Regions from separate parts of the Pantoea phyllosphaerae genome, predicted to be linked through region 3. Evidence: predicted binding sites of a transcription regulator. Region 3 holds the regulator's gene; each other region holds the start of a gene.
What was found. The regulator CRP, encoded in region 3, controls carbon source genes, mostly activating them, when cyclic AMP is high. The targets are predictions, from matches to a motif close to ATGTGANNNNNNTCACAT.

Region 1 (2,203 bases), on a different contig from region 3:
TTTCTTCTCTCTTTCCAGTAAGGTAGAGCGCTTCTTCCTGATGCCTGAGCAACCTATGCGCGAAAAATATGCTGCTTCACAAATTGCCCTTCACTGGCTGACTTTTCTGCTGGTGGCGCTGGCTTATGCCACTATTGAGCTGCGCGGCTTTGCCGAGCGCGGCTCCTGGCAGGGCTACGCCATGATTATTACCCACTTCAGCGCAGGCTTTACCGTCCTGCTGCTGATGCTGGCGCGTCTGTTTTTGCGCACGCGCCATCGCACGCCGCCCATCACGCCGCCCATTGCCCGCTGGCAAACCGGCCTGGCGCATCTGGTGCATACGCTGATCTATGCGCTGTTTATTACGCTGCCGATTCTGGGCCTCACCTCGCGCTATCTGCGCGGGCGCGACTGGTGGCTGTTCGGCATACCGATGCCGGTGGCGAGCGAACCCAGCTTCGATCTTTCCGATAGCCTGATCGACTGGCATGAAACGCTCGCGCCGCTGGGATACTGGCTGATCGGCCTGCATGCCGCAGGCGCGCTGTTTCATCACTATTTTTTGAAGGACAATACCCTGAAGCGCATGACGCCAGGCAAAACACCACGCCGATAACCCAGGTTTATCGCCCGCCAGCCGGGCGATAAAAAACTTTCAGGAATAAAACTGCGTTACACCGTTCCCCTTACCGTGCAATTCCCTCACAATGGTCAATAATTGTGACGCAAGTCACTTTCGTGGATGTGAAACCGCATCTTTTTTGCTGCAGCTCTGACAGATTTTATTTTCATGCAATCAACTACTGTATCCCGTAAAACGGCCTGGCTACGCGTGGTGCTGCTGGCTATCGCCGCCTTTGTTTTCAATACCACTGAATTCGTGCCCGTCGGCCTGCTTTCCGATATCGGCGCCAGCTTCAGCATGAAAAGCGCTGATGTGGGCATCATGCTCACTATCTACGCCTGGGTCGTGGCGCTGCTTTCCCTGCCGCTGATGCTGCTGACGCGCAATATCGAGCGGCGCGTCCTGCTGACCGTGCTGTTCGCGATCTTTATCGTGAGCCATGTGCTGTCGACCTTCGCCTGGAGCTTCGCCTCGCTGGTGCTGTCGCGCATCGGCATCGCGCTGGCGCATGCGGTGTTCTGGTCGATCACCGCCTCGCTGGCGATTCGCGTTGCGCCAGCCGGTAAAAAGACCCAGGCGTTAAGCATGCTGGCGACCGGCACTGCGCTGGCGATGGTGCTCGGCGTGCCGATCGGCCGCGTGGTCGGTCAATATCTGGGCTGGCGCACCACTTTCGGCATGATTGGCGCCTCGGCGCTGGTGCTGATGGTGCTGCTGGCGCGCATCCTGCCGCGTCTGCCGAGCGAACACACCGGCTCGCTGAGCAGCGTGCCGATGCTGTTTCGCCGACCAGCGCTGGTGAGCATGTATCTGCTGGTGACGCTGGTGGTGACCGCGCACTACACCGCCTACAGCTATATTGAACCCTTTATGCAGTTCGTGGCGAATGCGGATGAGAACTTTACCACGCTGCTGCTGCTGCTGTTCGGCTCCGCCGGAATCCTGGGCAGCGTGCTCTTTAGCTCGCTGGGCAATAAGTTCCCCTCTGGGCTGCTGATCGCTGCGATAGCGGTTATCACCCTCTGCATGGGGCTGCTGATTTTCGCCGCCGTTCGTCCGGCCGCGATTGTGACGCTCTCTGTTTTGTGGGGCATGGCGATGATGATGATCGGCCTGGCGATGCAGGTGCGCGTGCTGTCGCTGGCGCCGGATGCCACCGACGTGGCGATGTCGCTGATGTCAGGCATCTATAATATCGGCATCGGCGCGGGCGCGCTGCTGGGCAATCAGGTCAGCGAGCATCTGAGCATGGGAGACGTGGGGAATATAGGCGGGCTGCTGGGGCTGGTCGCGCTGTTCTGGTGTATCGCTATCTTCCGTAAATATCCGCAGCTGCGCAGCAACGGATAAAATAAGGGCGTCAGAACACGGTTCTGACGCCCTTATTCTTAATTAAGGCTGGCGGCGGTGCCAGACAGCCTGCTCGCGCTAGAGGTCGAAGCAATGCGAAAAGGCTTGACGCGTATGTTGTCCTGCTTTCCCGACAGCTGCTGCTCCAGCGAAATCAGGCTGCTACTGCCGCTGACGTTAACCGCAGCGGCTGCTGTCTGGTAATAAGGCGCAGCTTCAGGCTGCTGCGCCGCCGCGCTGGCCAGA
Region 2 (2,203 bases), on a different contig from region 3:
TCGCCATCATCGCCAGATTGACAAAGCCGGCGATGGTCATGGCGATGGCCACATCCAGCTTGGTAGAGGAGTAGCGCTGGCTTTTGTTGCCGCTTTCGCCGCCCTGCGTCAGCGCCGAGTGAAGATAAATGACGTGCGGCATAATGGTCGCGCCCAGCACGCCCGCTGCCAGGAAAACCGCCTCGGAGGTCGGCAGCGACGGCAGCGCCATGCCGGTCACCAGTTCGCTGACCTTCGGCTGTGAAAAGAAAAGCTCGACGATATAGGCCGCCGCCACGAACAGCAGCAGGCTGCCGATCACCAGCTCCAGCGGCTTCTGGCCGCGGCTTTGCAGCATCAGGATCAGAAAGGTCGCCACGCCGGTCAACACCGCGCCCTGCAGCAGCGAAATGCCGAGCAGCAGCTTAAAGCCGAGCGCCGCGCCGATAAATTCCGCCAGATCGGTCGCCATGGCGATGATTTCCGCCTGCACCCAGTAGAACCAGACCGCCGGACGCGGAAAGCGATCGCGAATATGCTCAGCCAGATTTTTACCGGTGGCGATACCGAGCTTGGCGGACATCAGCTGTATGACCATCGCCATGATATTGGCCCAGACCACCACCCACAGCAGCTTATAGCCATAGGCTGCGCCCGCCTGAATATTGGTGGCGAAGTTGCCTGGATCGATATAGCCGATGGCGGCGATAAAGGCCGGGCCCAGCAGCGCGAGCTTGATTTTTCGGACTCCGCGAGCGGCGCGCTCGGCGGTACGGCTCTCAAACATATTTCTCTACCTGTCTGAACGCGTGTTGACCATGGCAGCTTATGGCCTGATCGCGGCAAGTGAAATGTGGTTATCGTTATCGGTGTGATAGATGATGCTATAAAGTATAGCCATTGCTATACCTTGCGGTAAAGCGAGCCTTGCTAAAAAATGTGCAATGTCTCCCACTCTACGCCTCGAACATATTATAGACAATGAATTTGTGGATATTTGAGGTGAACATTTTGTGAACAGGCTGTGACTGGTGAGAGTTTTCTGAGAAAAGGGGTGATAGCGAATCCTTATAATGTGGATTTGATCTCGTTTTTAAGTAACGCGTTACATAGAATACGCAGCAAATTACAACCCTCCTCAAATCTGGAGCAAGCATGTCCCATATTTTGCACTTCCTTTTAGCACTGGTGGTGGTAGGCGTGCTGGCGTTACTCGTCAGCCACGACCGTAAAAGTATTCGTATTCGCTACATTGTCCAGCTTCTGGTCATTGAAGTGCTGCTGGCGTGGTTCTTCCTCAACTCCGAGGCGGGCCTCGGATTTGTAAAGGGCTTTGCCGGTCTGTTCGATCATCTGCTTAAGTATGCGGGCGAAGGCACTAACTTTGTATTCGGCAACATGAATGACAAAGGCCTCGCCTTCTTCTTCCTGAACGTGCTCTGCCCGATTGTCTTTATCTCTGCGCTGATCGGCATTCTGCAGCATTTCCGCATTCTGCCTTGGGTGATCCGCGGCATCGGCACCGTGCTCTCTAAAATTAACGGCATGGGCAAACTGGAATCCTTTAACGCCGTCAGCTCTCTGATTCTGGGACAGTCAGAAAACTTTATCGCCTATAAGGATATCCTCGGCAAAATGTCGCAGCGCCGCATGTACACCATGGCCGCGACCGCGATGTCGACCGTTTCCATGTCGATCGTCGGTGCCTATATGACCATGCTGCAGCCGAAGTATGTGGTCGCCGCGCTGGTGCTTAACATGTTCAGCACCTTTATCGTGCTGTCGCTGATCAACCCTTACCGCGTCGACAGCGAAGAGGATCTCCAGCTGCAGGATATCCATAAAGGCCAGAGCTTCTTTGAAATGCTGGGCGAGTATATCCTCGCGGGCTTCCGCGTGGCGATTATCGTCGCGGCGATGCTGATCGGCTTTATCGCGCTGATTTCCGGCCTGAACGCGCTGTTCGATGTTATCTTCGGCATCAGCTTCCAGGGCGTGCTGGGCTACGTCTTCTATCCGTTCGCCTGGGTGATGGGCGTGCCGGCTCACGAAGCGCTGCAGGTCGGTAGCATTATGGCCACCAAGCTGGTTTCCAACGAGTTCGTCGCGATGATGGATCTGCAGAAGCTGGCGGGCCAGATTTCGCCGCACTCAGAAGGCATCCTGTCGGTGTTCCTGGTCTCGTTCGCCAACTTCTCCTCTATCGGCATCGTCGCTGGCGCCA
Region 3 (2,203 bases):
CCTGCAGGTCGAGCGCCACCTGGAACGCGCGCGTCAGACGTTTATGGCTGTTGTCGCGGCTGGCGGAGAGCATATGCATCTGCTGATAACAGGTATTGATCAGATCGACCGCTTTCTGCTGGCGCGCCAGCAGCGGCGGCAGCGCCTTTTCCGGGTCGGTAAGCTGGGTCAGCAGGGTATATTTCGCGTCGCAGTAGTCCGCCAGCTCGCGGTAGATCAGGCTCAGGGTTTCGCGCATCGGCTGCTCTTTCCAGAGCCAGAACCAGAACCAGTTAAAGAGTCCGTACCAGAGCGTGCCGCCGATATAGAGCAGCGGTGGCACATAGATTGGCATGCGGCCGATCAGGCTCAGGGTAAAGATGGCCGCCACCAGCGTGCCGGAGAGCAGACGGCCGTGCAGCGGGCTGATTTCGCCGGTGACGCCCAGCAGCAGCGGCAGGGCAAAGAGCACCGCAGGCAGCGGTACCCCTTTCAGGGTTAATAGCTGGATGAGAAAGCTGCCGAGCGCGAACAGCGAGCCGCCGACGATCAGACGTTTGAAGAAGCGTTTATGGGGCGTATCCAGGCCCGCCACGTTGCAGCAGGCGGGAACCAGAGAGAAGAGCAGCCCTTTTTGCAGATCGCCGAATAACCAGCCGAGCGCCACCGGAATGCAGAGCACCAGCGTCTGCCGCAGGGCATAGTTAACTTCGGGGTGATAGATGATTCGGCGCCACATCACTTCACTAAAAGCAGTAGCGGCGTAACGGTGACATCACGCCGTGTATGAGAGGAAATCAGCGGGTGCCGTAAACGACAATGGTTTTGCCGTGTGCGGAAATCAGATTCTGGTCTTCCAACATTTTCAAAATGCGGCCCACGGTTTCGCGCGAGCAACCAACGATTTGGCCAATTTCCTGACGAGTAATTTTGATTTGCATGCCGTCGGGATGCGTCATGGCGTCTGGCTGCTTCGCCAGGTTAAGCAGGGTTTGTGCAATACGTCCGGTCACGTCGAGGAAAGCTAAATTGCCCACTTTTTCCGATGTAACCTGCAGACGGCGCGCCATCTGCGAAGAGAGACGCATTAAAATATCCGGATTCACCTGGATAAGCTGGCGGAATTTCTTGTAGGAAATTTCCGCTACTTCGCACGCGGTTTTCGCACGTACCCAGGCGCTGCGCTCCTGACCTTCTTCAAACAGGCCAAGCTCACCGATAAAATCACCCTGATTCAGGTAAGAGAGGATCATCTCTTTGCCCTCTTCATCTTTGATCAGCACCGCAACGGAACCTTTCACGATGTAGTAGAGGGTTTCAGCCTTCTCACCCTGATGAATCAGCGTACTTTTGGATGGATATTTGTGAATATGGCAATGGGACAGGAACCATTCGAGTGTAGGGTCTGTTTGCGGTTTGCCGAGAACCATTCGCTATTATCCTCTATTGTAATCGTGCCCAAAACGCGGGGGGATTAATCCCTGCCAGGCGATGAAAGCTTCAAGCGTTTCTCCTGAAGGAGATTATTCGGGCCTTATTTTGCGCCAGGCGCTTGATGTGTCCCGTCTTCGTCCTTAACAGAACGAACTATTTTCAGCACTGTTTGTAGCACAGCTTTTGCCGACTGTCTTCTGTTGTCTCGCTTCAGCAGAGGGGGGATTACTCTGGATTGCTGTTTGTCAGGCGAACGCGTACTCTGGCGGCAAACGGGCTATTCTTGAGGTGGAAACATGCAGGCAAGAGTGAAGTGGGTCGAAGGATTAACCTTTCTCGGTGAGTCGTCGTCAGGGCATCAGATCCTGATGGACGGCAACTCGGGCGATAAAGCGCCCAGTCCGATGGAGATGGTGCTGATGGCCGCGGGCGGCTGCAGCGCCATCGACGTGGTCTCTATTTTGCAAAAAGGCCGTAACGATGTGGTGGACTGCGAGGTGAAACTCACCTCGGAGCGTCGTGAAGAGGCGCCGCGCCTGTTTACCCATATCAATCTGCATTTCGTGGTGACCGGCAAGGCGCTGAGCGATAAAGCGGTGGCGCGCGCGGTGGATCTCTCGGCGGAGAAGTACTGTTCGGTGGCGTTAATGCTGGGCAAGGGCGTAGAGATGACCCACAGCTACGAAGTGGTCGCGCTGTAAAACGTAAACTTTTTGGCAAGGTGCTCACGCGGGTGAGAGGGGCCGATCGCAACGTCGCTCAAGGCATCCATGCTCGCTCGGCCCGCGAC
Region 4 (2,203 bases), on a different contig from region 3:
GACAATAGCGGTCAATACGCCGGTAATTTTCTGGCTCATACAATCCTCTTTATTCCTGATGTGAAGGGAAGAGCGTCAGGTAGACGTCGCGAACGTTATGCGCGCTGACGGCAGCGGGCACGTTCTTCATCAGACGCTGCACGTCGAGCGCCGCTTCCACTAAATAGGGCAGGTGATCCGGGCCGATGCCCAGCTCTTCAAGGCTGGCGGGCAGCTGCAAACGTTTAACCAGCGCGGTGAAGTAAGCCACCAGCGCGTGCGATTTGCTCTCGTTATCCAGCGAGGTATCTGCATCCGGCAGCAGATCGTAGGCCTGAGCGAATTTGTCCACTGCGGCTGGCCGCACAAAGGCCATGCAGGGCGCCAGCAAAATGGCGTTGGCAACGCCGTGCGGCAAGTGATATTTGCCGCCCAGCGGATAGGACATGGCGTGCACCAGATGCGTGCCTGCATGGGCGATCGCCGCGCCGCCGTAATAAGAGGCCCACAGCATATCCAGCCGCGCCTGCAGGTTATGCGGCTCGGCAACGGCGGTTTCGAGGCTGGCGAACAATTTTTTCATGCCGATCAGCGCGTAGTTGTCGCTTACCGGATTCGACACCGTGGCGGTGAAGCATTCAATCAGATGACAAAGCGCATCAATGCCGGTCGAAGAGGCGATATGCGGCGGCATGCTGGTGGTCAGCTCCGGCACCAGCGCCACGAAGTCGGGCAGCATCACCGGCGAGATAATGCCGACTTTGGTTTCACGCTCCGGGATCGCCAGGATGGCATTGGGCGTCGCCTCTGAGCCGGTGCCTGCAGTGGTCGGGATCAGCAGTGAGGTGGTGCGCGCGGTTGGCTTTTCACCCGCCAGCAGCCCCTCCAGCGACGGGGCGTTATCGACGCAAAGCACCGACAGCAGCTTAGCGACGTCGAGCACGCTGCCGCCGCCGACGCCGATCACCATATCCACGTCGCGCCCAGGCAGCGCCGCCAGCACGGCGGCAACGTCGTGCTGGCTCGGCTCCGGCGGCACGCTGTTAATCACGCTGACGCTGGCGATATGCTGTTTCAGCTGAGCGATAAGCGCCTGTACCGCCGGAATGGTTTCAATATTCTTGTCCGTCACCAGCAGCGCGCTGGCCTTTCCTTTCAGCAGATAGCTAATGTCGTTCAGCGCCTGAAAACCGCTAATTACCGTGCTGTTGATATTCATCTCATACCCTTATTACGACGAAGCTGGAGCAAATGATTAGGTTTGCTCATATTAGTGCGATATCTGTCACTTGCTGTGCCTAAATTTATAGGGCATATCGATTTCGATTAATTTGATCTTGCTCACATATAATCAATCATGATTGAATATAATCATTCACAGCGGCATACCGCCGAATCAGGAGAGAAGATGACGCAGAGGTCATGGAAAACGCCCGTGCTGGTGATAGCCGATGACTTTACCGGCGCGAACGACGCAGGCAGCGGACTGGCGCAGGCGGGCGCGCGCGTGCATGTCCTGTTCAGCAGCGAGACGCCGCTGGATAGTGCCGCCGCCGACGTCTGGGTGATCAGCACCGACAGCCGCGCCGTCAGCCCCGCAGAGGCGGCGGCACGTACTGAAGCGGTGGTGCGTCAACATCAGGCTTTTATCGCCCAGGGCTGGCTGTTTAAAAAGATCGACTCCACGCTGCGCGGCAATATCGGCGCCGAAGTGCATGCCGCGCTGGCCGCCAGCGGCAAAAAGCGGGCGCTGATCGTGCCTGCCGTACCACGGCTGGGCCGCGTCACGCGCCGCGGCGAGGTGCGCGTGAACCGGGTGCCGCTGACCGAGACCGAATACGCCAGCGATCCAAAAACGCCGGTGATCAGCGCGCGGGTATTAACGCAGCTCGGGATCGCGGGCGTCGAGATCGATCTTGCCGCGCTACGCAGCGATCGTTTTGCCGCGCTGCTGGCGGAGCAGCAGGGCGCGGTGGTGATCGATGCGGAAAGCGAAAGCGACATTGCGCTTATTCTGACTGCCGCCGCGCAGCTTGACGAAACTCCGCTGCTGGTTGGCGCCGCCGGACTGAGCGATGCGCTCGGCGCGCAGCTGGCGGAATACCACCCCGCGCCGGTGCTGGCCGTGATTGGCTCGATGAGCGCCAGCGCCCAGCAGCAGATCGCGCGGCTGGCGGCGCAGCGAGATATCGCACTGGTAGATATCGATATCCGCCAGCTGTTT

Region 1: the regulator CRP is predicted to act here: its motif matches at 701-718, upstream of ACR6A7_RS11450 (sugar transporter).
Region 2: the regulator CRP is predicted to act here: its motif matches at 1,053-1,070, upstream of ACR6A7_RS19510 (NupC/NupG family nucleoside CNT transporter).
Region 4: the regulator CRP is predicted to act here: its motif matches at 1,309-1,326, upstream of ACR6A7_RS19115 (iron-containing alcohol dehydrogenase).

Annotation. Positions count from the first base shown of each region.
Region 1 covers NZ_JBPFDE010000007.1:118,055-120,257, forward strand. The annotation lists gene cybB (cytochrome b561) at 56-598, shown strand; gene ACR6A7_RS11450 (sugar transporter) at 773-1,957, shown strand; gene ACR6A7_RS11455 (multiple stress resistance protein BhsA) at 1,996-2,203, opposite strand, start outside.
Region 2 covers NZ_JBPFDE010000020.1:8,731-10,933, reverse strand. The annotation lists gene ACR6A7_RS19515 (Nramp family divalent metal transporter) at 1-766, opposite strand, end outside; gene ACR6A7_RS19510 (NupC/NupG family nucleoside CNT transporter) at 1,135-2,203, shown strand, end outside.
Region 3 covers NZ_JBPFDE010000006.1:221,904-224,106, forward strand. The annotation lists gene ACR6A7_RS10790 (YccS/YhfK family putative transporter) at 1-718, opposite strand, end outside; gene crp (cAMP-activated global transcriptional regulator CRP) at 777-1,409, opposite strand; gene ACR6A7_RS10800 (OsmC family protein) at 1,710-2,114, shown strand.
Region 4 covers NZ_JBPFDE010000018.1:74,600-76,802, reverse strand. The annotation lists gene ACR6A7_RS19120 (dihydrodipicolinate synthase family protein) at 1-39, opposite strand, end outside; gene ACR6A7_RS19115 (iron-containing alcohol dehydrogenase) at 50-1,198, opposite strand; gene dtnK (D-threonate kinase) at 1,388-2,203, shown strand, end outside.